Regions from separate parts of the Rossellomorea sp. GAMAL-10_SWC genome, predicted to be linked through region 3. Evidence: riboswitches for the same ligand, from Rfam matches in the RefSeq annotation. Region 3 holds a riboswitch; each other region holds the start of a gene.
What was found. Region 3 has a riboswitch for lysine ahead of lysA (diaminopimelate decarboxylase). Riboswitches for the same ligand answer to the same signal wherever they lie in the genome.
Positions count from the first base shown of each region.

Region 1: it holds a riboswitch for lysine, as region 3 does, so the genes downstream of both, V5E38_RS15975 (aspartate kinase) here and lysA (diaminopimelate decarboxylase) in region 3, are expected to answer to the same signal.
Region 2: it holds a riboswitch for lysine, as region 3 does, so the genes downstream of both, V5E38_RS12575 (amino acid permease) here and lysA (diaminopimelate decarboxylase) in region 3, are expected to answer to the same signal.

Region 1 is NZ_CP144911.1:3,214,182-3,221,738, reverse strand. Features, by position in the region: gene uvrC (excinuclease ABC subunit UvrC) at 1-1,652, shown strand, start outside; lysine riboswitch at 1,727-1,902, shown strand; gene V5E38_RS15975 (aspartate kinase) at 2,009-3,250, shown strand; gene V5E38_RS15970 (YslB family protein) at 3,848-4,294, opposite strand; gene V5E38_RS15965 (succinate dehydrogenase cytochrome b558 subunit) at 4,597-5,232, shown strand; gene sdhA (succinate dehydrogenase flavoprotein subunit) at 5,245-7,011, shown strand; gene sdhB (succinate dehydrogenase iron-sulfur subunit) at 7,019-7,557, shown strand, end outside.
Region 2 is NZ_CP144911.1:2,536,314-2,543,870, forward strand. Features, by position in the region: gene V5E38_RS12555 (zinc-dependent alcohol dehydrogenase family protein) at 63-1,049, opposite strand; gene V5E38_RS12560 (hypothetical protein) at 1,254-1,553, shown strand; gene V5E38_RS12565 (TetR/AcrR family transcriptional regulator) at 1,632-2,204, opposite strand; gene V5E38_RS12570 (MBL fold metallo-hydrolase) at 2,222-2,914, opposite strand; gene V5E38_RS12575 (amino acid permease) at 3,221-4,690, opposite strand; lysine riboswitch at 4,889-5,067, opposite strand; gene pdxK (carbohydrate kinase family protein) at 5,269-6,084, shown strand; gene V5E38_RS12585 (hypothetical protein) at 6,493-6,702, opposite strand; gene V5E38_RS12590 (hypothetical protein) at 6,897-7,211, shown strand; gene V5E38_RS12595 (YdeI/OmpD-associated family protein) at 7,340-7,557, opposite strand, start outside.
Region 3 is NZ_CP144911.1:4,152,952-4,160,508, reverse strand. Features, by position in the region: gene V5E38_RS20105 (DUF3159 domain-containing protein) at 45-701, shown strand; gene V5E38_RS20100 (cation diffusion facilitator family transporter) at 769-1,707, opposite strand; lysine riboswitch at 2,014-2,187, shown strand; gene lysA (diaminopimelate decarboxylase) at 2,323-3,642, shown strand; gene V5E38_RS20090 (C40 family peptidase) at 3,855-5,060, shown strand; gene mscL (MscL family protein) at 5,139-5,528, opposite strand; gene msrA (peptide-methionine (S)-S-oxide reductase MsrA) at 5,680-6,627, shown strand; gene V5E38_RS20075 (hypothetical protein) at 6,908-7,135, shown strand; gene V5E38_RS20070 (MDR family MFS transporter) at 7,305-7,557, shown strand, end outside.

The DNA of each region.
Region 1 (7,557 bases), 940 kb from region 3:
GATCTTATTTCACGGGATCCCATGATGGTAAGACATATCGATTAGTTCAAGAGATAACTGATTTTGAATATATTGTTACTTCTTCAAATATGGAAGCCTTAATTCTTGAGATGAATTTAATTAAGAAATATGATCCGAAATATAACATCATGTTAAAGGATGATAAATCATACCCCTTTATTAAAATCACTGCTGAAAAACATCCTCGCTTATTAATTACGCGAAATGTAAAAAAAGATAAAGGGAAATATTTTGGACCATTCCCTAATGCTACAGCCGCTAGTGAAACAAAAAAATTATTAGATCGTCTATATCCATTACGAAAATGTTCTTCATTACCAGATAAAGTTTGTTTATATTATCATATTGGTCAGTGTCTTGCGCCTTGTGTAAAAGAAGTAACTGATCAACAAAATCAGGAAATAGTTAATGAAATTGCCCGTTTTCTAAACGGTGGGGAAGACCAAATACGAAAAGAATTAGAGGCAAAAATGCTTGCTGCATCTGAACAATTAGATTTCGAGCGCGCGAAAGAGTATCGAGACCAAATTGTATCTATTGAAGCGACTATGGAAAAGCAGAAAATGATGAGTAGTGATTTAGTTGATCGAGATGTATTTGGATATGCGGTTGATAAGGGATGGATGTGTGTTCAAGTTTTCTTTATTCGAAGAGGAAAATTAATTGAAAGAGATGTATCATATTTTCCAATTTACGATGAACCAGAAGAAGAATTCCTATCGTTTATTGGGCAATTTTATGAAAAACCACACAATATAAAACCAAAAGAAATTTTTGTACCAGATAAAGTTGATACTGAAATTCTAAAAGGTTTACTAAAAATTCCTGTATTCCAACCAAAAAGAGGCCAAAAAAAGGAACTCGTAGTATTAGCAAATAAAAATGCCAAAATTGGACTCGGTGAGAAATTTAAGTTAATTGAGCGAGATGAAGAAAGAACAGTTAAAGCAATAGAAAAACTAGGGGATATTTTAAATATTGAAACTCCATATCGAATTGAAGCATTCGATAATTCAAATATTCAAGGAACAAATCCTGTTTCAGCTATGGTTGTCTTTATAGACGGAAAACCTTCAAAAAAAGATTATCGCAAATATAAAATCAAAACTGTCGTAGGACCTGATGATTACGATTCAATGCGTGAGGTAGTACGTAGAAGATATTCGAGAGCATTAAAAGAGAATTTACCTTTACCAAACTTAATAATTGTGGATGGTGGGAAAGGACATCTAGCTGCAGTTGAAGATGTACTCCAAAATGAGTTAGGCCTATACATCCCAACAGCTGGACTTGTTAAAGATGAAAAGCACCGCACTTCAGAGTTATTAATCGGACAACCACCTCAAATTGTCCAACTTGGAAGACAAAGCCAAGAATTCTTTTTATTACAAAGAATTCAAGACGAGGTACACAGGTTTGCGATTGAATTCTATCGTCAGCTTCATAGTAAATCAATGGTTCAATCGGCTTTAGATGGCATAGCAGGTGTTGGTGGAACAAGAAAGAAAGCTCTTCTTAAACATTTTGGATCGGTCAAAAAAATAAAAGAGGCATCAATCGATGAGTTAATAGCAGCTAAAATGCCAAAAAATGTTGCAGAAGAAATTTATCAGCATTTCCATAAAGAGTAACATAGTTGCCAAAATTTTTATCTTGACACTATTTTCAAAATAATTTATATTTTAGTTAAAATTAAATGATTTTCTCTCGTAATAGAGGTGCAAAACTTAAAAGTATGCTGTCATAGACGTGTGGCGTTGTGATGGACAGTTGAAAGGAAGTTTTGCCGAAATAAAATGAATCCACAATTCATTTTGTTGGGACTGCATTTAAGAAATGTAGTACTGTCGCATAATAATTATGCGGGGAGCTATTGAAGAGATGTTGATGATTTGTCTATTTTATTTTATTTGTAAATTAGGCGCGTGAACATTGCTTCACGCGCTTTTTTGTATTCTTTTTTAAGTAAAAAGTGAGGATGAGAAAAATGGGAATTATTGTTCAGAAATTCGGTGGTACTTCAGTAGGCTCAATTGAACGAATTCAGCATGTTGCTGAAACAGTAACCAAATCATATAAAGAAGGAAACCAAGTAGTTACAGTTGTATCTGCAATGGGACATCATACAGACGAACTAGTTAGTTTAGCAGCTCAAATTAGTCCGCAAAACAGTAAACGTGAATTAGATATGTTACTTACTACAGGGGAACAAGTTTCGATTTCGTTACTAGCAATGGCAATCCAAGCTAAAGGTTTTAAAGCTATTTCACTAACTGGTTGGCAAGCTGGAATTCAAACTGAATCTGTCCATGGAAATGCTCGTATTGAAACAATTCATACTGATCGAATTCAACAATTACTTGATGAAGGGTATATCGTAATTGTTGCTGGTTTCCAAGGTTTAAGTGACAACAATGAAATTACGACATTAGGTCGTGGTGGTTCAGATACAACAGCTGTTGCATTGGCAGCTGCTTTAAATGCAGAACGTTGTGATATTTATACGGACGTATTAGGTGTTTATACTACGGATCCAAGAGTTGAACCAAATGCTTCTAAACTAAGCCATGTCTCTTATGATGAAATGCTAGAGCTTGCAGCTTTAGGAGCAGCGGTTTTACATCCAAGAGCAGTAGAATTCGCAAAAAATTATAATTTAATAATTCAAGTTCGTTCAAGTCAACATGATGAAATCGGTACATTTATTGGGGAGGAAACACAAATGGAACAACAATCAGTCGTAAGAGGAATCGCATTCGAATCTAATGTAACAAGGATGACTTTAAATGGTTTAAATAACCATGTAGATTTATTACCTAAAATCTTTACTTTATTAGCAAGTGAAGGTATTGATGTTGATATTATCATCCAAAGCGTAACATCAGATAACTTAGTAAATCTTTCATTCTCGATCAAATCTGAAAATATGATGGAAGCAATAGCGGTTCTAGAATCAAAGAAAGAATTTTTAGGTTACCGCTCATTTGATTTTGAAAGTGAACTTGCTAAAGTATCAATTGTAGGTAGTGGAATGGTTTCAAATCCAGGTGTTGCTGCAAAAATGTTTAAATTTTTAGCTGAAAGTGAAATCCCTGTAAAAATGGTAAGTACTTCTGAAATTAAAGTATCTACAGTTGTACCAAAATCAAAATTACAAGAAGCAGTTCACGCTCTTCATAAAGGATATGAATTAGATCGTATTAATGAAGAAGTAGTAGTGGAAAACTAAATAGTAAAATAAACCCTTTTAGGCGTTCAAATACTTATATATAGGCTTTGAAATATTGATTTTATCAATATTCATCACGTTCAGATATACAGAGCCGTATAGTATAGTGATAGCGTTTAAAAGGGTTTTTTAATCGTTAAGCGAATAAATTATATAAAGATTCTGTAAATTTAAAATAAGTAAGGCGAACGGCTAAATGGTAAATAAAAGAAGGAGGTATTAATAATGGGGCATAGTATACTTGCCTACGGATATGGAGAAATTGTGCTACAGTTCGTTCTATTAATACTCGCCATTTTGTTTTTTGTTTCTATTTGTTTATTCTTGTTAAATTCTATTATTAAGGGAGTTAAAAGAAACAAGAATTTTGAGGGAATTAGAAGGCAGGATCCAAGTAAGGAAAGGAAAGAGAAGGGGTAAGTTAAATAATAACTACCTGATCTTTTTCTTAAATTGAAGTAAAAATTTGGACTTAATGATTTATTGGTTAATACTCATTGTTGTACCTGTAATTGAACTTATATTTCAATATTTCAAGAAAAAATTATTCAAAAGAAAACACCACAAGGGACCAAAGTTCTTGTGGTGTTTTTCGTGTTATCTTCTTGTAATTGGATCTTTTAAATCCCATTTTACTTGGAACTTTACTTTGTCGCCTCTTTTGCTTTGCTCTTCATACGTTTCAGCTATAACATCGATTTGCTGTTGAATTTGCATCGCTAGAAATCCAGCTTCTAGTTGGTAAGATACGTTCTTTTTTTGTTGATCTCTGTATGTAATTAATTCAGAAGATAGTGTTAAATGAACTTCTTGCTTCTTTTCTTCTTCAACAGTAAGAGTACCCCAACCAGCTTGATCAAAAAATTCTATAATTTCTTCAAAGGTTGCTAAAGGATATTTCCTGGCAATCATTTTACCCGCCCAATATAAAATATCATTTTGCTCTTTTCCTAATAAATCATTCAATAAATCGTTACGTATTAGCTCATAGCCAAAACCAGAAATATTTCCCGGAATATTTAAATTTTCAATGCCGTTCGTCATGGTCGGATAACTCTCCCTTTCCTAAAAAAACATGTTTTTATTATATACAATATTTAATAGTAAAAACAATAATTCGACAACAGTAGATTACAAGGATTACCAATCTAAATGAGAAGTTTTTTCAGTAAAGAAAAATGTACGCGTTTTCTTGACCTCCTATATTATCAGGAGTAAAATGGGTTGTAGATAAATGTCATAAAAATTTCGACTTTTTATGCGTATTGCTTATTTATTCTATTTTTTTAGAATAATAGAGGAATTAAATTTTTCATGTGCACAAACTAAAGGGGGCAGGGGTTTACATGAGCAACAAGAATGGAAGGGAGTTTTTCTTTAGAAAACTTCATTCATTGCTAGGAGTTATTCCGGTTGGGATCTTTTTAACACAGCACTTAGTTGTCAATCATTTTGCGACAAATGGAGCAACATCGTTCAACAAAGCTGCTGAATTTATGGCGAATTTACCATTCCGCTATTTTTTAGAAGTTTTTGTCATTTTCTTACCAATTTTATACCATGCAATTTACGGACTATACATTGCGTTCACTGGAACTAGCAATGTTAAAAATTATGGATACTTACGTAACTGGTTATATTTATTCCAACGTATTTCTGGTGTAGTTACTTTAATTTTTATTACTTGGCACGTATGGCAAACACGTATCGCTGCTCAACTAGGAGCAACGGTTGATTATAATATGATGGCTGATATTTTTACTTCAAAATTTATGTTAGTTTTCTATATAGTAGGTGTAATTTCAACAATTTTCCACTTTGCTAATGGATTATGGTCGTTCTTCGTATCTTGGGGAATTACAGTAACACCTAGATCACAACGTATTTCAACATATGTTACATTAGGTATATTCGTAGTATTATCATTCGTTGGATTAACTGCTATCTTTGCATTCATTGATCCACAACTAGCGAATTTGTAAGGAGAGAGAGTCATGAGTGGGAAAATAATTATCGTCGGTGGCGGTTTAGCTGGTCTTATGGCAACAATTAAAGCCGCTGAAGCTGGTACAAAAGTAGATTTATTCTCATTAGTTCCCGTAAAACGATCACATTCAGTATGTGCTCAAGGTGGAATTAATGGTGCTGTTAATACAAAAGGTGAAGGTGACTCTCCTTGGGAGCACTTTGATGATACAATTTATGGTGGGGATTTCTTAGCAAACCAACCACCTGTAAAGGCGATGGCAGAAGCAGCACCTGGCATCATTCATATGATGGACCGTATGGGTGTAATGTTCAACCGTACGCCTGAAGGACTATTAGACTTCCGTCGTTTCGGTGGAACGCAACATCACCGTACAGCATTTGCTGGTGCTACGACTGGGCAACAATTATTATATGCATTAGATGAGCAAGTTCGTCGTTACGAATCTGAAGGTCTTGTTCAAAAGTATGAAGGCTGGGAATTTTTAAGAGTTATTGTTGATGATGAAGGCGTATGTCGTGGGATCGTTGGACAAAACCTAACATCAATGGAAATTGTAAGTTTCCCTGCGGATGCTGTAATTATGGCATCTGGTGGCCCTGGTATTATCTTTGGTAAAACGACAAATTCAATTATCAACACTGGTTCAGCTGCTGCAGCTGTATATCGTCAAGGTGCAGTTTATTCAAATGGTGAATTTATTCAAATCCATCCAACTGCAATCCCTGGAGATGATAAAAACCGTTTAATGAGTGAAAGTGCTCGTGGTGAAGGTGGACGAGTTTGGACGTATAAAGATGGTAAACCATGGTATTTCTTAGAAGAGAAATATCCTGCATATGGAAATCTTGTACCAAGGGATATTGCTACACGTGAGATTTTCTCTGTATGTGTTGACCACAAGCTTGGTATCAATGGTGAAAACATGGTTTATTTAGATCTTTCACATAAAGATCCACATGAACTTGATGTAAAACTTGGTGGAATCATCGAGATTTATGAGAAATTCACAGGTGATGATCCGAAAAAAGTTCCAATGAAGATCTTCCCAGCAGTTCACTACTCAATGGGTGGATTATGGGTTGACTATGACCAAATGACTACAATTCCTGGTTTATTTGCTGCAGGTGAGTGTGATTACTCAATGCACGGAGCTAACCGTTTAGGAGCTAACTCATTACTTTCTGCTATTTATGGTGGAATGGTTGCTGGACCAAATGCTGTAAGATACGTAAATGGTTTAGCTAAATCTTCAGATGATGTTTCAACTTCTGTATTTGAATCAAATGCTAATGAAGAAAAAGAAAAATTGAATCGCATTTATAAAATGGACGGTAAAGAAAATGCATACCTTCTTCATAAAGAGCTTGGAGAATGGATGACAGACAACGTTACTGTAGTTCGATTCAATGATCGCTTATTAAAAACTGATGAAAAAATTCAAGAGCTTTATGAGCGCTATCAAAACATTAACATTAATGATACAGCTAAATGGAGTAACCAAGGTGCTTCATTTACTCGTCAACTAGAAAACATGCTTCACTTATCACGTGTTATCACATTAGGTGCATATAACCGTAATGAAAGCCGTGGAGCTCACTATAAACCTGAATTCCCAGAACGTAATGATGAGGAATTCTTAAAAACTACAATGGCTAAATTTGATGAGAAATCAAATTCACCATTATTCCATTACGAAGATGTTGATACATCATTAATTCAACCTAGAAAACGTGACTATTCTAAGAAGAAGGAGGACAAAGCAAATGCATAATGGAACAATGACTGCTGAAAAGACAATTACTGTTATTGTTAAACGTCAAGATTCACCAAATACTGCGCCATATGAAGAAACATTTACTGTCCCTTATCGTCCGAATATGAACGTAATCTCGGCGTTAATGGAAATTCGTAAAAATCCAGTTAATTCAAATGGAAAAGAAACGACTGCAATTTCTTGGGACATGAACTGTCTTGAAGAAGTTTGTGGAGCATGTTCTATGGTTATAAATGGTAAACCAAGACAATCATGTTCTGCGCTTATTGACAAATTGGAACAACCAATTCGTCTTGAGCCAATGAGCACATTCCCAGTAGTACGTGACTTACAAGTTGATCGTAGCCGCATGTTCGATTCTTTAAAACGCGTTAAAGCATGGATTCCAATTGATGGAACGCATGACTTAGGTCCTGGACCAAGAATGCCTGAAAGAAAACGTCAATGGGCTTATGAATTATCAAAATGTATGACTTGTGGTGTATGTTTAGAAGCTTGTCCAAACGTTAATAGTAAATCTAACTTTATTGGGCCTGCACCGCT
Region 2 (7,557 bases), 1.6 Mb from region 3:
GCAATCATTCAAAAAATTTTTCAAAAAAAATCCCCATGCATATGCAAAAGGGATTCAAAACATTACTTATTTTCAATTAATACTTTACCATATTGAACTTCATTATTTTCAAAGTAATCATGAGCGTCCTTCACTTGATCAAATGTAAAAGATTTAGGATTGATTAGTGGTTTTAGCTTACCTTCTTCAACTAAAGTAGCAATTTTATTCAAAATAGCGCTATGTTCTTTGCGCCCTTCCTCTGTTTTTTGAGTAAGTAAAATAAAAATTACATGTAAAGATAAAGATTTGTTATGTAAAAGTGTTAAATCATGCGTCGAACGTGCTGCGATTGCTAGAACAGTACCTTTTGGTTTAACTGCAATAAAGGATTTATCTAGGTTTTCTTTACCGACAGTATCAAAAACGAGATCAAAGCCTTGCCCATCTGTTAGGCGGTTAACATATTCTTGGACGGACTCTTCCTTGTAATTAATGACATGGTCTGCACCTAGTGCTTTAACTAAATCAGCTTTTTCATTCGACGAAACAGTTGTCGTAACAGTAGCTCCAAAAGCTTTCGCCAACTGGATAGCTAGATGACCAACTCCACCTGCCCCGCCATGAATTAAAATATGATTACCTTGTTTTAATTTACCTCTGTCAAAAAGTGCCTCCCATGCAGTAATAGCTGTTAGTGGTAAACTTGCAGCTTCTTGAATTGGTAAATTTTTTGGAGCTTTAGCAATTACTGTTTCTTCTATTAAAAAATAATCTGAAAGAGTACCCGTAAAGACATTTAAACCGAAAACAAAATCTCCAACTGAAAAACGTGAAACATTTTCACCAACTTCAACAACTTCACCAGAAAAATCACTATGTAAAATCATCGGAAATTTAGGATGGAACGCATTTGGTACAATTCCTTTTCTAATCTTTGTATCAATTGGATTGATACTAGTCGCAGAAACTTTAACTAAAACTTGATGACCAGATGGCTTCGGTATTGAAAGTTCAACATTTTTAAACTCAGAGCTATCTCCATATTGGTGAATAACAATTGCTTTCATAATAGACCTCCTATGCAAAATAGAAAATATTATTAAGTCATTTTAGCATACATCAGATGGAAAGAAATACAATTTTAACTTGAAATCGAATCATAAGGTTTTGATTATAAATGGTTAAAAATTTATAATTTATATTGTTTTTTCACATTGATTCAGTATAATCAATATTAATCTTTTAATCTTAATTCATGGAGGAAAATGACTATGGTAAACAAATTAGAGGAATTAAATGAGAGAAATGCGTTAAACCATAGAAATATTGTAAAGTATGTAAAACACGTCTTTGATGAGTTAGACTTAAAAGTTAGAAGATTTCGTGAAGAAACAGCAATTAAGGCAGCTCATCATGCAAAACCAGATTTAGAAGAAGAAAAATTATTTTATAACAATATTCACCATATGAAGACGTTACTAATTGACGTATTAGAACGTACTACTGAAGATCTTGAACATATGGGAGATAAAAACTGGAATAAAAACTTCAAAGACGGCGTAAACGCTTAATTTTAAATAAAAACGTATTTTCTCTATCAATTCAATAAATAAGGATAGGAAGGTATTTAAACCTTCCTATCCTTTTGATTATTTCTTTAGACCCGGCTTCAAATTTCTTACATAATTTTTCAATACAAAAAGTACACTTTCATCAATTGGAATATTTATACCAAATCCATCACTTTTTTCAAGCGAAACAAAACCATGAAGTAAACTTCTTAAACCTCTTACCGCATGAATAAGTTCAATATCCGTTAAATTATATGGTTTCAATAACTCATAGATTAAGTTCAATATTTTATTGCCAGTTAAATGATAATCATCACCTGGTGTTTGAGACGGAGATAAGGTAGCTTTATATAAACCAGGATGGGTTCTAGCGTAATCAAGATAAGCAAAAGCTAATGCAAAAATTGCGTTCTCATTATTTTTACCTTCAACCGATTCACGAAGTTTTTCATAAAGTTGCGTAATCCCATGTAATGCAACACTATTTTTTAGTTCATCCAAATTCTTAATATGATTATAAATCGATGGTGGTTGAATCGTTAGCTTCTTTGCAAGATAACTAATCGTTAAAGCCTCCCAGCCTTCTGTATCGACAATTTTAATTGAAGTACTCAGTAATTGATTAAAATTCAATCCAATCCTTGGTGACATTACGAATTCCCCTTCACTTACTGCTTTTTAAGAGCACGGTCAATTGCTTCTTGTGGATGACTTAACATCGTACCATGACCGACTGCTAATAATGTAGGTTTTAATTCACTAATTTTCTTAGCACTATTTAAAGCAGCATCTTTATTCCATGTTGCCATTGAAGGAAAAGGAAATAAAATTTTCAATTGACCAGAGATTGCAAAACCACCTCTTAATGAAAAAGCATCACCAGCGATAATACCATTTGTGCGTTGATCTAAAAATGCCATTGAACCAGGTGTATGCCCGGGAACTTCAACTGCTATTAAAGAGCCAATAATGTCTCCTTCTTGTAGTAACCGATCCGGAATAGTTTGGATATTTTTAGGGACGCCACCTTTTATAGGAGTATTTGGCTCACTAGCTTCTAAACTAGTGTCTCCTTTTAATAATTTTGCATCCCTTTTTGAAATGGAGACGACTGCATCAGGAAGTAGTGATTTTAATTGATCAAGCGCTCCAACATGGTCACCGTGCGCATGCGTTAAAACGATATTCGTAATTTTTTTGCCGATTTGATTAGCTGCTTCAATAATTTTAGTCGCACTAAAGGATAGTGCTGTATCGATTAACGTAAGTTCGTTTTCTTCTTCAACTAAAAAACAATTTACAGGAAAGAAATTGGGTAAAAAGCTCAACTCATAAAGATAATTATTTTTCGTAATCTTCATTTTATACCCTCCTAATAATAAAAACTAATACCTTTAGTTTTATAATGCTAAAGGTATTAGTTTTTGTGAACAAAAATTCCAAATTTACATAAAAATCGTTATAATGACTAAAAAACCCTTTCATCAAAGATGAAAGGGCTTCAGACTGTTGACAAACGCTCGCTTTCTTCGTTGCTTCGCCTGTTGAGCGGTGCTCATTACCGTCTAGGGTAACCCCCCGCTCCTCACCAGGCTTCGCGCCTCGAAAGACAAGCGCTCGCAATCAGTCTGAAAATCAATTTTTAGTACTTTTTCTACATGTTGATATTATTTTCTAGATAAATCCATCTCTTTATAAGAAACAACTTTCGTTTTGTGTTTAAATTTATAACCTAACCAAACAATTAAAAATACAGGAATTCCAATGTATGAAACAAGTACACCTTGCCAATCAATTGCCTTACCAGTGAAAGCTTGCCAGTTTTGAGCTAGTACAATAAATAAACAAGCTAAGAATGCTAAGATTGGACCTAGTGGGAACCATTTTGCGCGATAAGGTAAATCTTTTAAATCTTTTCCTTGAGCAACATAAGCCTTACGGAAACGGTAATGAGAAATCGCAATACCTAACCAAGCAAGGAAACCTGATAAGCCTGATAAATTTAATAACCAAGTATACACTTGACCTTCACCGAAAAATGAAGATAAACAAGCAAGTGAACCAACTGCAAGTGTTATATATAAAGCATTTGTAGGAACACCATTTTTATTTACTTTTGTTAAGAATTTAGGAGCTTTTCCTTCAATTGCTAGCGTATATAACATACGAGTAGATGCGTATGTTCCACTATTACCTGCCGATAAAACTGATGTTAAAATAACTGCATTCATTACAGAAGCCGCAAATGCAACACCTAATTTTTCAAATACTAAAGTAAATGGACTAACAGCCACGTCATTTTTCATTAGACCAGGGTCTGTATAAGGAATTAATAAACCAATTACGATAATAGCTAATACATAAAATAGAAGGATACGCCAGAAAATTTGACGGATAGCTTTTGGAACATTTTTTTCCGGATGTTCAGTCTCACCTGCTGCAACACCGATTAGCTCTGTACCTTGGAATGAGAAACCTGCAACAATAAAGATTGATAAAACACCTAAAAATCCATTATGAAACGGAGCATCTCCAGCAGTAAAGTTTTTGAAACCTGCATGATGTCCACTTAAAATGCCAAAAATCATTGCAATACCAACAACTAAAAAGACAACTACAGTAACAACTTTAATTAATGAAAACCAAAACTCTGATTCACCATAGCCTTTAACCGAAAGTAAATTTAACCCTAAAATAATCACTAAAAAGATTCCGCTCCATAAAACAGCTGGAGTATGTGGAAACCAATATTTCATCAGCATTGCTGAAGCTAATAATTCAAAAGCTAAAGTGATTGCCCAGTTATACCAATAATTCCAACCCATAGCAAAACCAAATGCTGGATCAACATAGCGAGATCCATAAGTACTAAATGAACCCGAAACTGGCAAGTAAGTCGCCATTTCACCTAAACTAGTCATTAAGAAATAAACCATAATACCAATTAGTCCGTAAGCTAAAACAGCTCCGCCAGGACCAGCTTGACTAATTGAAGTTCCACTAGCTAAAAACAATCCTGTCCCAATTGAACCACCAATTGAAATCATCGTTAAATGTCTTGCTTTAAGGCCCCTTTTTAAAGAACCATCGTGAGTATTCGATACTACTTTATCATTCTTAGGGTTTGTTAGTCCCATCTTATTGCCTCCTCTTGATTCTTGCAATCTTATCTTTACGCGAGAATATGGGACGGTATAAAGTGTTGTATGATGTGTATTTTACTCAGTATTTTCGTCATTATGTAAAGAATGGAAAATCTGGTAAAATACAAAAAACACGTGAAGCAATGTTCACGTGTTTAAGACTCAATTATATGTGTCAAACAACATCAACATCTCTTCAATAGCCCTCCACAAGAAATTCTTGTGACAGTCCTATGCTTATTCAGCAATAGGCCCAGTAATAAATTTAAATGGTAAATTTATTACTTCGGCAGTTTCACCTTTTATTACTTTTCACAGGTACCATAAACCTCAAAGTAACGACTAATCAAAACTGCGCCTCTATCCAGACGAGATAAAGATCATATTAAATTAATTTTTATAAACTCAATATACAATCTATTAATCTAGTTTGTCAATAGAATTTTCGACAAAAATAGACTTTACCTAAGAGATGCATCTCTTGATTTTCGCCTCAGGATACTCATGTCTTGTACCTAACACTTATGTTTTTGTATAATAACTCTGTATACTTCAAAGGAGGAAATTTTCACATGACAATTTATAAAGCATTAACACTTGCGGGATCTGATAGTAGTGGTGGAGCTGGATTACAAGCTGATATTAAAACGTTTCAGGAACGTAATGTTTATGGAATGAGTGCAATTACAACTTTAGTAGCGATGGATCCTCATAATCATTGGCATCATCAAGTATTTCCAATTGATATAGATACAATTGCAGCGCAATTAGAAACAATCGTTGTTGGCGTTGGAATTCAAGCAATGAAAACAGGTATGCTTGGTTCAACTGAAATAATTGAGTTAGCAGCAAAAACAATAAAAAAACATAATATTGATCGAGTTGTTGTTGATCCAGTTATGATTTGTAAAGGAAATGACGAGGCTCTTCACCCAGAGACAAATGATGCATTAAGAGAAATTTTAGTACCACTTTCAACAGTTGTAACACCAAATTTATTTGAGGCAGCTCAATTAGCTAAAATGGCTCCAATCTGCACTGTTGAACAAATGGAAGAAGCAGCACGCAAAATCCATGAATTAGGTGCTAAATATGTTTTAGTTAAAGGTGGAAGCAAAATTCAGCATGAAAATGCAATAGATGTATTATTTGATGGAGAAAAAATCGAGCATCTAGAATCTGATAGAATCGAAACTACATATACTCACGGTGCGGGTTGTACTTATTCGGCAGCGATTTGTGCAGAGCTTGCTAAAGGAGCAGAACCAAGAGAAGCAATCTACACTGCAAAGAAATTCATTACTGAAGCAATTCGTCACTCATTCCCACTTAATCAATACGTTGGCCCAACAAACCACATGGCATATCGATTACATGGAGAAGGCTAATATCAAATAATGGGGCTGTCTTATACGTCAGGTTAACTGACGTATGAGGCGCCCTTTTTTAATTGTAAAAAATGTGAATGTACTGAAGCTGGAATGATTTTTATCAATCAAAAACTAGCAAATCTGTTCCAAGTCGAATAAAAACTTGATAAAATCTGCTATTTATCCTACTATTTTCTAAATTTGAGGACATAATACCTTAACTGGTATGGGTAATTTTTAATTTTATTTGCGATTCCTTGGAATTTAATTGCAGTTTTGCTAAATTTATTTGTGATTCCCTAATTTTAATTGCTGTTTTGCCAAATTTAATTGCGGTTTTCGGATTTTATTTGCGACTCACGATATTTTTTATTTTAAAGAATAAAAAAAGGGCAAAGGTTTCCCTATACCCTATGTTCCCACTTTTCACTTAACGAACCCTTTAATTGCCTTAAATGCACTTCTTCCTTTGAAGTAAACAAATCTTTCCCATTTAGCTAGTAAACCATTTCCATTTTCACCATTTTCAATCTGAAGCGCGTGTTGTTTATGAAACTCAGCAACTCGTTCATTATGTTTTGTATGCAAAGTGTTTAAACGCTTATGAAGATGTATTGCCTGTTTGTTATGTCCCATATAAATTCTCCTCCTTTAGTTAAAAGCTTAAATAATTTATAAATAGCTAGAGCATACAATTTTACAATTAATTTCTACTTTATTTCCTACAACCTTTTACACTTTCAATAATTTTAAAAACCAAGTGAAAATTACCATGATTTAACATTTTTTATGTATTGCATGTTATTATAAATAGAAAGGAAGTGGATTTTATGAGAAAAAATATTTTCATATTAATAATAACATGTATGTTTCTTTCAGTAATTGGTTGTGAAAAAAATAATGACGAAAGTATCCAAGGCATTGCATATGCTAGCCTAACTAGAACTGAACAGGCTGCGTTAAGTGATAAACACGGGGTCGTTAAAAAAGTAGAATCCATACCGAATAATGCTACAATATTTAATAAAAACTATCATAAAGATAAGCTATATTCTGTTACTTTTAATGGAGATAATCCTGAGAAGATCGTTATCTATATAGATAATAAGACAAACAAAAAAGTCGGAATGATTGGTGGGGATTAATTTTTTAATCCATTCAGACTGTTGACAAGCGCTTGCAATCAGTCTGAAAAACAAGTTTTTTGTACTTTGGCTACACACTAAAAGAGCAATATTAATCGCTCTTTATTTTTTTATTGGTTTTAATACAACTAATCATTTAATCCTTTTCCATCGAGAATTTGACCAATGTATTTCTCAACCCTAGACGTACGTGTTTTCGATTGTTTTGGTTGAGAAAAATAATAAATATAAGCTCTTTGACGTCCTGGCGTTAATGCTTCAAAAGCCGTTTTTAAGGCCGGATTTTCATCTAATTTAAGTTGTAATTCTTCAGGAACTTTATAATCTGAAGTCTTTTTTAATTCTA
Region 3 (7,557 bases):
CAATGATTATGACGAAAAAGGCCTAAAAAAACGAGGTTGTATAAATGAAAAAAGAAAGTAATTTAATTATTTACGATCTAATTTTGTATTTAGTATTTCCGCTTGTTTTATATAAAGTTTTACAACACTATTTTAGTGACTATTGGGCGATGCTCTTACCGACGGTTCCAGGGATCTTATATACTTTATTTCGTTTTTGGTATACTAAACAGTTTAATGTTACAGGTATATTTATTATCTCAACATTAACTGTAAGTACTGCCGTTGATTTAATGGCATTAGGTTCTGCGAAAAACTTAATTTTGTACAATGTGTATTATCACTTTGGTGTTGTAGTTGTATTTTTAGTTTTATTGGCTTTGAAAAAGCCATTACCGTATTATTTTATGATTGATATTGCTGCAATACAGGGACAAGATCGCGAAGAAAGTAAAAAATTATATAAACATCCTTCACTGTTCAAAGTGTTCCAGTACTTGTTTGTCGCATGGATTATTAAAGATATCGTATTTGCTGTTGCACAATGGTGGATGGTTGATACGTATGGATTAAAAGCATATTACTCACGTACAATTATCTTTACAGTTGGTGGATATGTTTTTGGCATAATTATGGCGATCGGCTATGCAATGGTTACGATGAGAGCTCAAAAATTAAAAGGAGACGATTCAGAGCAACCTTCAGATGAAATTATTATTTAGTAAATGTCCTAAAAATAGAATGAACCCCACAAGTTATAAAATCCTTGTGGGGTTTTCTAATATCCATTTATCCTTTTAATGAATTTCCTACTCCTTGCAATTCCTGCTCTTCTCTAGATGCTGTATTTATGAAATCAAGTTTTTGTATTCTTTCATTTTCTGGTTCGACATGGATTAATATTTTAGGATCTACTAAAACCTTTTTTATTTCTTCTTCTATTTTGTCACATAGTATATGGGCTTCTTCAATGCTCATGTGAGATGGTAATACTAAATGGAAATCTATATGCTCCTCAGCACCCGAACGTCTCGTGCGTAAGTCATGGTATTCGATAAATTGGGATTTAAAAGAATATAATACATTTTCGATTTGTTTTAATTCATCTATAGAAAGCCCAGTATCAAGTAGGGGGGTAAACGACTTACGTCCAAGTTCGATTGATTCTTTCATTATATAAATTGCGATTCCAATTCCAATCAATGCATCGAGAAATTCCCAACCAGTAAGACTGACTAAAATTAAACTTATTGCAACTCCGAGTGATGAATAAACGTCTGTTAATAAATGCAAAGCGTTTGATTGCATTGCAACAGAATGAGTATCATTACCTACTTTTTGAACGATTTTTCCTACTCTCCAATTGATTAACGCTCCAATTAACATGACGACTACACCGATAATTGGCATCTTAATTGGGGTAGGATGAAGTAGCTTTTCAACAGATTCAATGATAATCCAAATACCAGCTACAAATATTAAGATTGTTTCGACTGTACCTGAAATATTTTCAAACTTACCATGACCATAAGGATGTTCCTTATCAGGTGGTCTGTTTGAAATCCTTACAGAGAAAAAGGCAATGACTGAAGCAACTAAGTCCAATAAAGAATGAATTGCTTCAGAGATAATTGCTACGGAACCAGTAAAAATCCCGACAATTAATTTTAATAAAACGATGAATGTGTTACTACATATTGAGAGTACAGCTATTTTGCTTGAACGCAATCTATTCACCCCAGTCCAATTTTTTCTACTTAAGTTAAGAGTTTTGTAATAAGGCAACAAAAAAGAAAAACCACTAACAGTTTGTTAGTGGTTTTTCTTTTTTAGATTTAATTTATAATTTTTGAAATGATTTTTCATTTTTGAATCACCTTTTCTCTCGCATAAAACATATTCTATATTATAAATACTATTTTTGGAAAGCAAAAGCTGTGTGTGTGAGTGAATATAAATCGACAAACTATTTAAAAATGGTTTGACATCTATTTTTAGACTGTGTTATACATAGACTAATATAAAAAATAACAGTCTATTCGTAGAGGTTGCATTGTATATGAGTATCATTTCAGAGAACTGTGGGTTTTATGACGAAATGAGAAAGGATCCTATGCCGAAGAAATAAATTGCCACACATTTTATTTCTGGGACTACATTTAATAAATGTAGTACTGTCACATGTGTTTGTGAAGAGCTATTGAAGAGATGTGATTGGCTAAGTCCTTTTTTAAAAAGCGATAGGCACATGAACATATCCTTCATGTGTCTTTTTTAATACACTAATACATTGAAGGAAGCTTCTTAGAATGATCTTACATTTGATTTGAAGGGAGAATACGAATGTATTTACATGGTAATAGTCGAATTAATAATGAAGGACATTTAGAAATCGGAGGTTGTGATACTGTAGATTTAGTAAAAAATTACGGTACCCCTCTATACATTTATGACGAAGCATTAATTGAATCAAAATGTAGGGAATTCCATGAAGCTTTAAGAGAAACGGGAATGAAATATCAGGTTGCTTACGCGAGTAAAGCGTTTCTATGTGTTGAACAAGCCCGCTTAATAGAAAGAGAAGGTCTATGTCTAGATGTTGTTTCTGGTGGAGAGTTATATACAGCATTGCAAGCAGGTTATCCAGCTGAGAAAATTCACTTTCACGGAAACAACAAAACAATTGAAGAAATTGAAGAAGCTTTAAATGCAAAAATCGGTTGTTTTGTAGTCGATAATTTCTTTGAGCTAGAAGTATTACAGGCCTTAGCTGAACAACGTAATGAAGAAGTATCAATCTTATTACGTGTTACGCCAGGTGTTGAAGCACATACACATGAATATGTAATGACGGGTCAAGAAGACTCTAAATTTGGATTCGATATTATGTCTGGTCAAGCTAATGAAGCAGTGGAAGTTTCTTTAAAATCAACTAACCTAAAATTATTAGGAGTACATTCACATATAGGATCTCAAATTTTCGAACCAGATGGATTTGTTCATGCAATCAATGTATTAATGAGCTTTTTAAATGGACTTAAAAATGATTTAGGTTTTACAGCTGAAATATTAAATGTAGGTGGAGGCTTTGGTATTCGTTATACTTCGGAAGATGAGCCTTTAGCTGTTGCTAAACATATAGAAAAAATTACTACTATTATTAAGCAACAATGTGAAGAGCTAGACTACAAATTACCAGAATTATGGTTAGAGCCTGGACGCAGTATTGTTGGTGAAGCTGGAACAACACTTTATACGATTGGTTCAACAAAAACTCTTCCTTCAATTCGTAAATATGTATCTGTTGATGGGGGAATGACTGATAATATTCGTCCTGCACTATACGGATCAAAATACGAAGCGATGCTTGCGAATCGAGCAAATGATGAGAATAAAGAAGTTGTATCGATTGCTGGTAAATGCTGCGAGAGTGGCGACATGCTAATTTGGGATTGTAACTTACCTGTTGTACAAAACAATGATGTATTAGCTGTATCTTGCACTGGAGCTTATGGCTATTCAATGGCTAATAATTATAATCGTATCCGTCGCCCAGCAGTAGTATTTGTTAAAGAGGGTGTTTCAAGAGAAGTAGTCCGTCGTGAAACATATGAAGATTTAGTTAGAAATGACAGAGTTTACATCGAAAACTCTCGTAGATAGATAATTAACGTTTTTGTGTTATTTGTATCAATACTGACACTTCTATATAATATAGAAGTGTTTTATTTCGTTTCCTTTAATAAAAGATGATAATTTATCGACATATAAAGACATATTTATCATTTATATTACAATATTGTAACAATTGCGACTCTCTTCGGGAATCTATGGTATAAATATTTACGTAGATTAGCGAGAGGAGAAACGCTGAAATGTTAAGAAAAAAACTAGCAGTGCTGGCGATGGCAAGTACAATAGTATTATCATTAGCGCCAAATGCTTCAGTATTAGCTGATAGCAAAGTTGAAAAAAAGCAAGCTGAAGTAGATAAGTTCCAATCACAATTTAAAGAATTAAGCAACGAGATAGAGAAAATAGATCAACAAATTAAAACAACTAAGCAAAACATAGAAGCAAAAAAAGCAGAAATTTCTGAAACAGAAGAAATTATTAAAGATAAAAATGCAAGAATTACATATTTAGAAGACAGAATTCAAAAACGTAACGATTTATTAGAGGATCGTTTAGTTGCAATGCAAAAACAACCAAAAGTTAATCTAGTAACAGACGTTTTATTTAATTCTGATTCAATCGTAGATTTCTTTAATCGAGTAAACTCAATTTCAACACTATTTGATGCTGATGAAAATATCATTAAAGAACAAAAGTCTGAACAAGCAGAAGTAGTAAAAGAAAAACAACTTGTTGACCAGAAGAAAGAATCATTAGTAACAGCAAAAGAAGATTTAGTGGCTCAACAAAGTGAACTTTCAAAATCACAAGCTGAAAAACAAAAATCATTAAATACTGCTGAAGCTAACTTAAAGTTAGCTGTTAAAGAATTAGAGAATGCAAAAGAAGATGAAAGAGTTCAACGTCTTGAGCAACAATCTCTTGAGTTAGCTGCATTATCTAGCGATGATGAAGAAGATGACAGCGTTAGCACGCCAGCTACTAAATCTAGTTCAAATTCTGATTCGAAATCTAGTTCAAATTCTAGTTCAAATTCAGATTCAAATTCAAAACCTAAATCAGATTCAAATAATGATGGTCCAGCAGCAACTGGAAACTCACTTGTAGATTATGCTTTACAATTCCAAGGTGTACCTTATGTATTTGGTGGAACGTCTCCAAGCGGTTTCGATTGCAGTGGTTTCATCTGGTATGTATATTCACATAATGGATATGGCATCTCACGTGGAAATGTAAAAACATATTGGAGCAATGCGACAAAAATCAGCTCTCCACAACCTGGTGACCTAGTATTCTTACAAAATACTTATATTAATGGTCCTTCACATATGGGTATTTACATTGGTGGAAATAAAATGGTTCATGCTGGAAGTAAAGGGATCAGCGTAATCAGCTTAAGTAATAGCTGGGTTCGTTCTCACTTCTTAGGCTATGGAAAATTCTAATAGTTTATTAACCTCGTATTATATTTAGTATAGTACGAGGTTTTTTATATTGTCTTAAAATCAAAAAGGTATAAGCTTTTAGCTTATACCTTTTTGATTTGAAACCTGTTCTTTTAGTAAATCACGTATTTCAATAAGTAGAGCTTCTTCTTTAGTAGGAACAACAGGTTTTGATTCTTCTGCTTCTTTCTTTCTAAATGAAAGTCTATTAATTAATCTAACAAAGAAAAATACTGAAATTGAGATGATAAGGAAGTCGACTACTGTTTGGATGAATGAGCCATATTTAATTTCATGATAATGCCAAGCAGAAAAGCTTTGTTTTCCTATGATCAGTGCAAAAATAGGCATCATTATATCAGCAACTAAAGAAGATACGATCTTACCAAAAGCACCCCCAATAATTACCCCAACTGCTAAATCAAGTACATTTCCTTTTAAAGCAAACTTCTTAAATTCTTCTAACATCTTATATCCTCCTGTGTAATTATCGTATAAGTTTACATACAAATCTTAATTCTTTCAAGTTAGCAAATGGACTTTTTTAAGCAAAAATATTTATATCACCTTCTAGATATGGTAAATATAATTAATGACAATTTTTAGGAGGAGTAAAGGTATGGGCACAGAATTGGCTACATTTGCTGGTGGATGTTTTTGGTGTATGGTAAAACCGTTTGATCAACAGGACGGAATTATTAAAGTTGTTTCAGGCTATACAGGTGGGGAAAAAGAAAACCCAACATATGAAGAAGTATGCACTCATTTAACAGGTCATTATGAAGCTGTTCAAATTACATTTGATCCAGAAGTCTATCCGTATGAAAAATTATTGGACTTATTTTGGCAACAAATTGACCCAACAGATGTAGGTGGGCAATTTAATGATCGAGGTAGTTCATACAAAACTGCAATTTTTTATCATAATGAAAATCAAAAAGAGCAAGCTTTAGCTTCGAAAGATAAACTAGAGAAAAGTGGCGTTTTCAAGAAACCAATTGTGACTGAAATTTTATCTGCAAAACCATTTTATGAAGCAGAAGAATATCATCAGCATTATTATAAAAAGCACCCGGTTCGTTACCAGCTTTACTTTAAAGGATCTGGTCGTCAAAAATTTTTAAAGGAACACTGGAAAACGGGCCAAGAGGAGCTTAAGCAAAAACTAACACCAATTCAGTATGCTGTTACTCAGGAAGATGCTACTGAACCACCATTTAGAAATGAGTTTTGGAATCATAAAGAAAAAGGAATTTATGTTGATATCGTATCAGGACTTCCTTTATTTAGTTCATTAGACAAATTTGATTCAGGCTGTGGATGGCCAAGTTTTACAAAGCCGATTCTAAAAGGTGAAATTGAAGAGAAGAAGGACTATAGCCATGGGATGTTGCGTATTGAAGTCAGAAGTTCTGAAGCTGACTCGCACCTAGGGCATGTATTTGATGATGGACCTGGACCCGAGGGCCTTCGCTACTGCATAAATTCTGCGGCACTAAGATTTGTTCCATATGAAAAAATGGATGAAGAGGGCTATGGTAATTATAAGAGTATCTTTCTTAAATAGACGCTAAGGATATTTAACTAAGTACGAACTAATTGAAATAATTTTAATTTGAACCGAGATGACTGTCGTCTCGGTTTTTTTTGTTTGTTTATATAGAAGGGGGATGTTATTTGTCTAACCACATTATTAGTTTCTTAATATTGTCCAAAATATTTCCTAAAAAGTTTTCAGAAAATATTTACAATTGCGAAATGAGTGTGTTAATATAAAAGTGTCACAAAGTTGTCACAAATTAGGTATTGCAATTCACAAAAAAGATGAAAACAGGAGGTTAATCATTATGAAGCGAACTGATTATGAAATCGTTGAAACATATACTCAATATTCTGGTATTGCCTTTTTTATTGGTCTTATTCTTTTTTTACTATATTTCACTGGAAGCGGTTTCTTACATACGGGCGTAAGCTTAACGGTGAGCATAGTATTGATGGGCTCTTGTTCAACCTTATTTCTATTAGGTACTTTTTTGGGATTGATGTTCTCAATTTCTTCAAAAGAACAAGTTTAAAAGTTTAAAAAAAGAGTGGGTGTTCAAATGGCGATAAGTCAATTTGAACGCCCTTTTGTTTTGTATAACATATTTTATCGGATACGAGTATAAAGTAATTTGAAACTAAAAATTCTTCCGATACGATTAAATATGGAAGTTATGATGCACTAGGAGGTGCCGCTTAAGGATGAATTTTTTTAAAAAGTTAAAAGGTATGGATCGTAATGTGTGGATTCGAGTGATTGGTGAAACGATAACGAGTAGTGCAATGATGATGCTTATGCCATTTTTTGCACTCTACCTAGAAGGAAAAGTTGATTCAATGCTAAAGGTAGGATTTATTATGTCAATTTCACCTATAGCATCATTATTTGGTTCGATGGCTGGTGGTAGACTCGCAGATTTATATGGTCGAAAACGTATGATGGTTTTTTCGACGC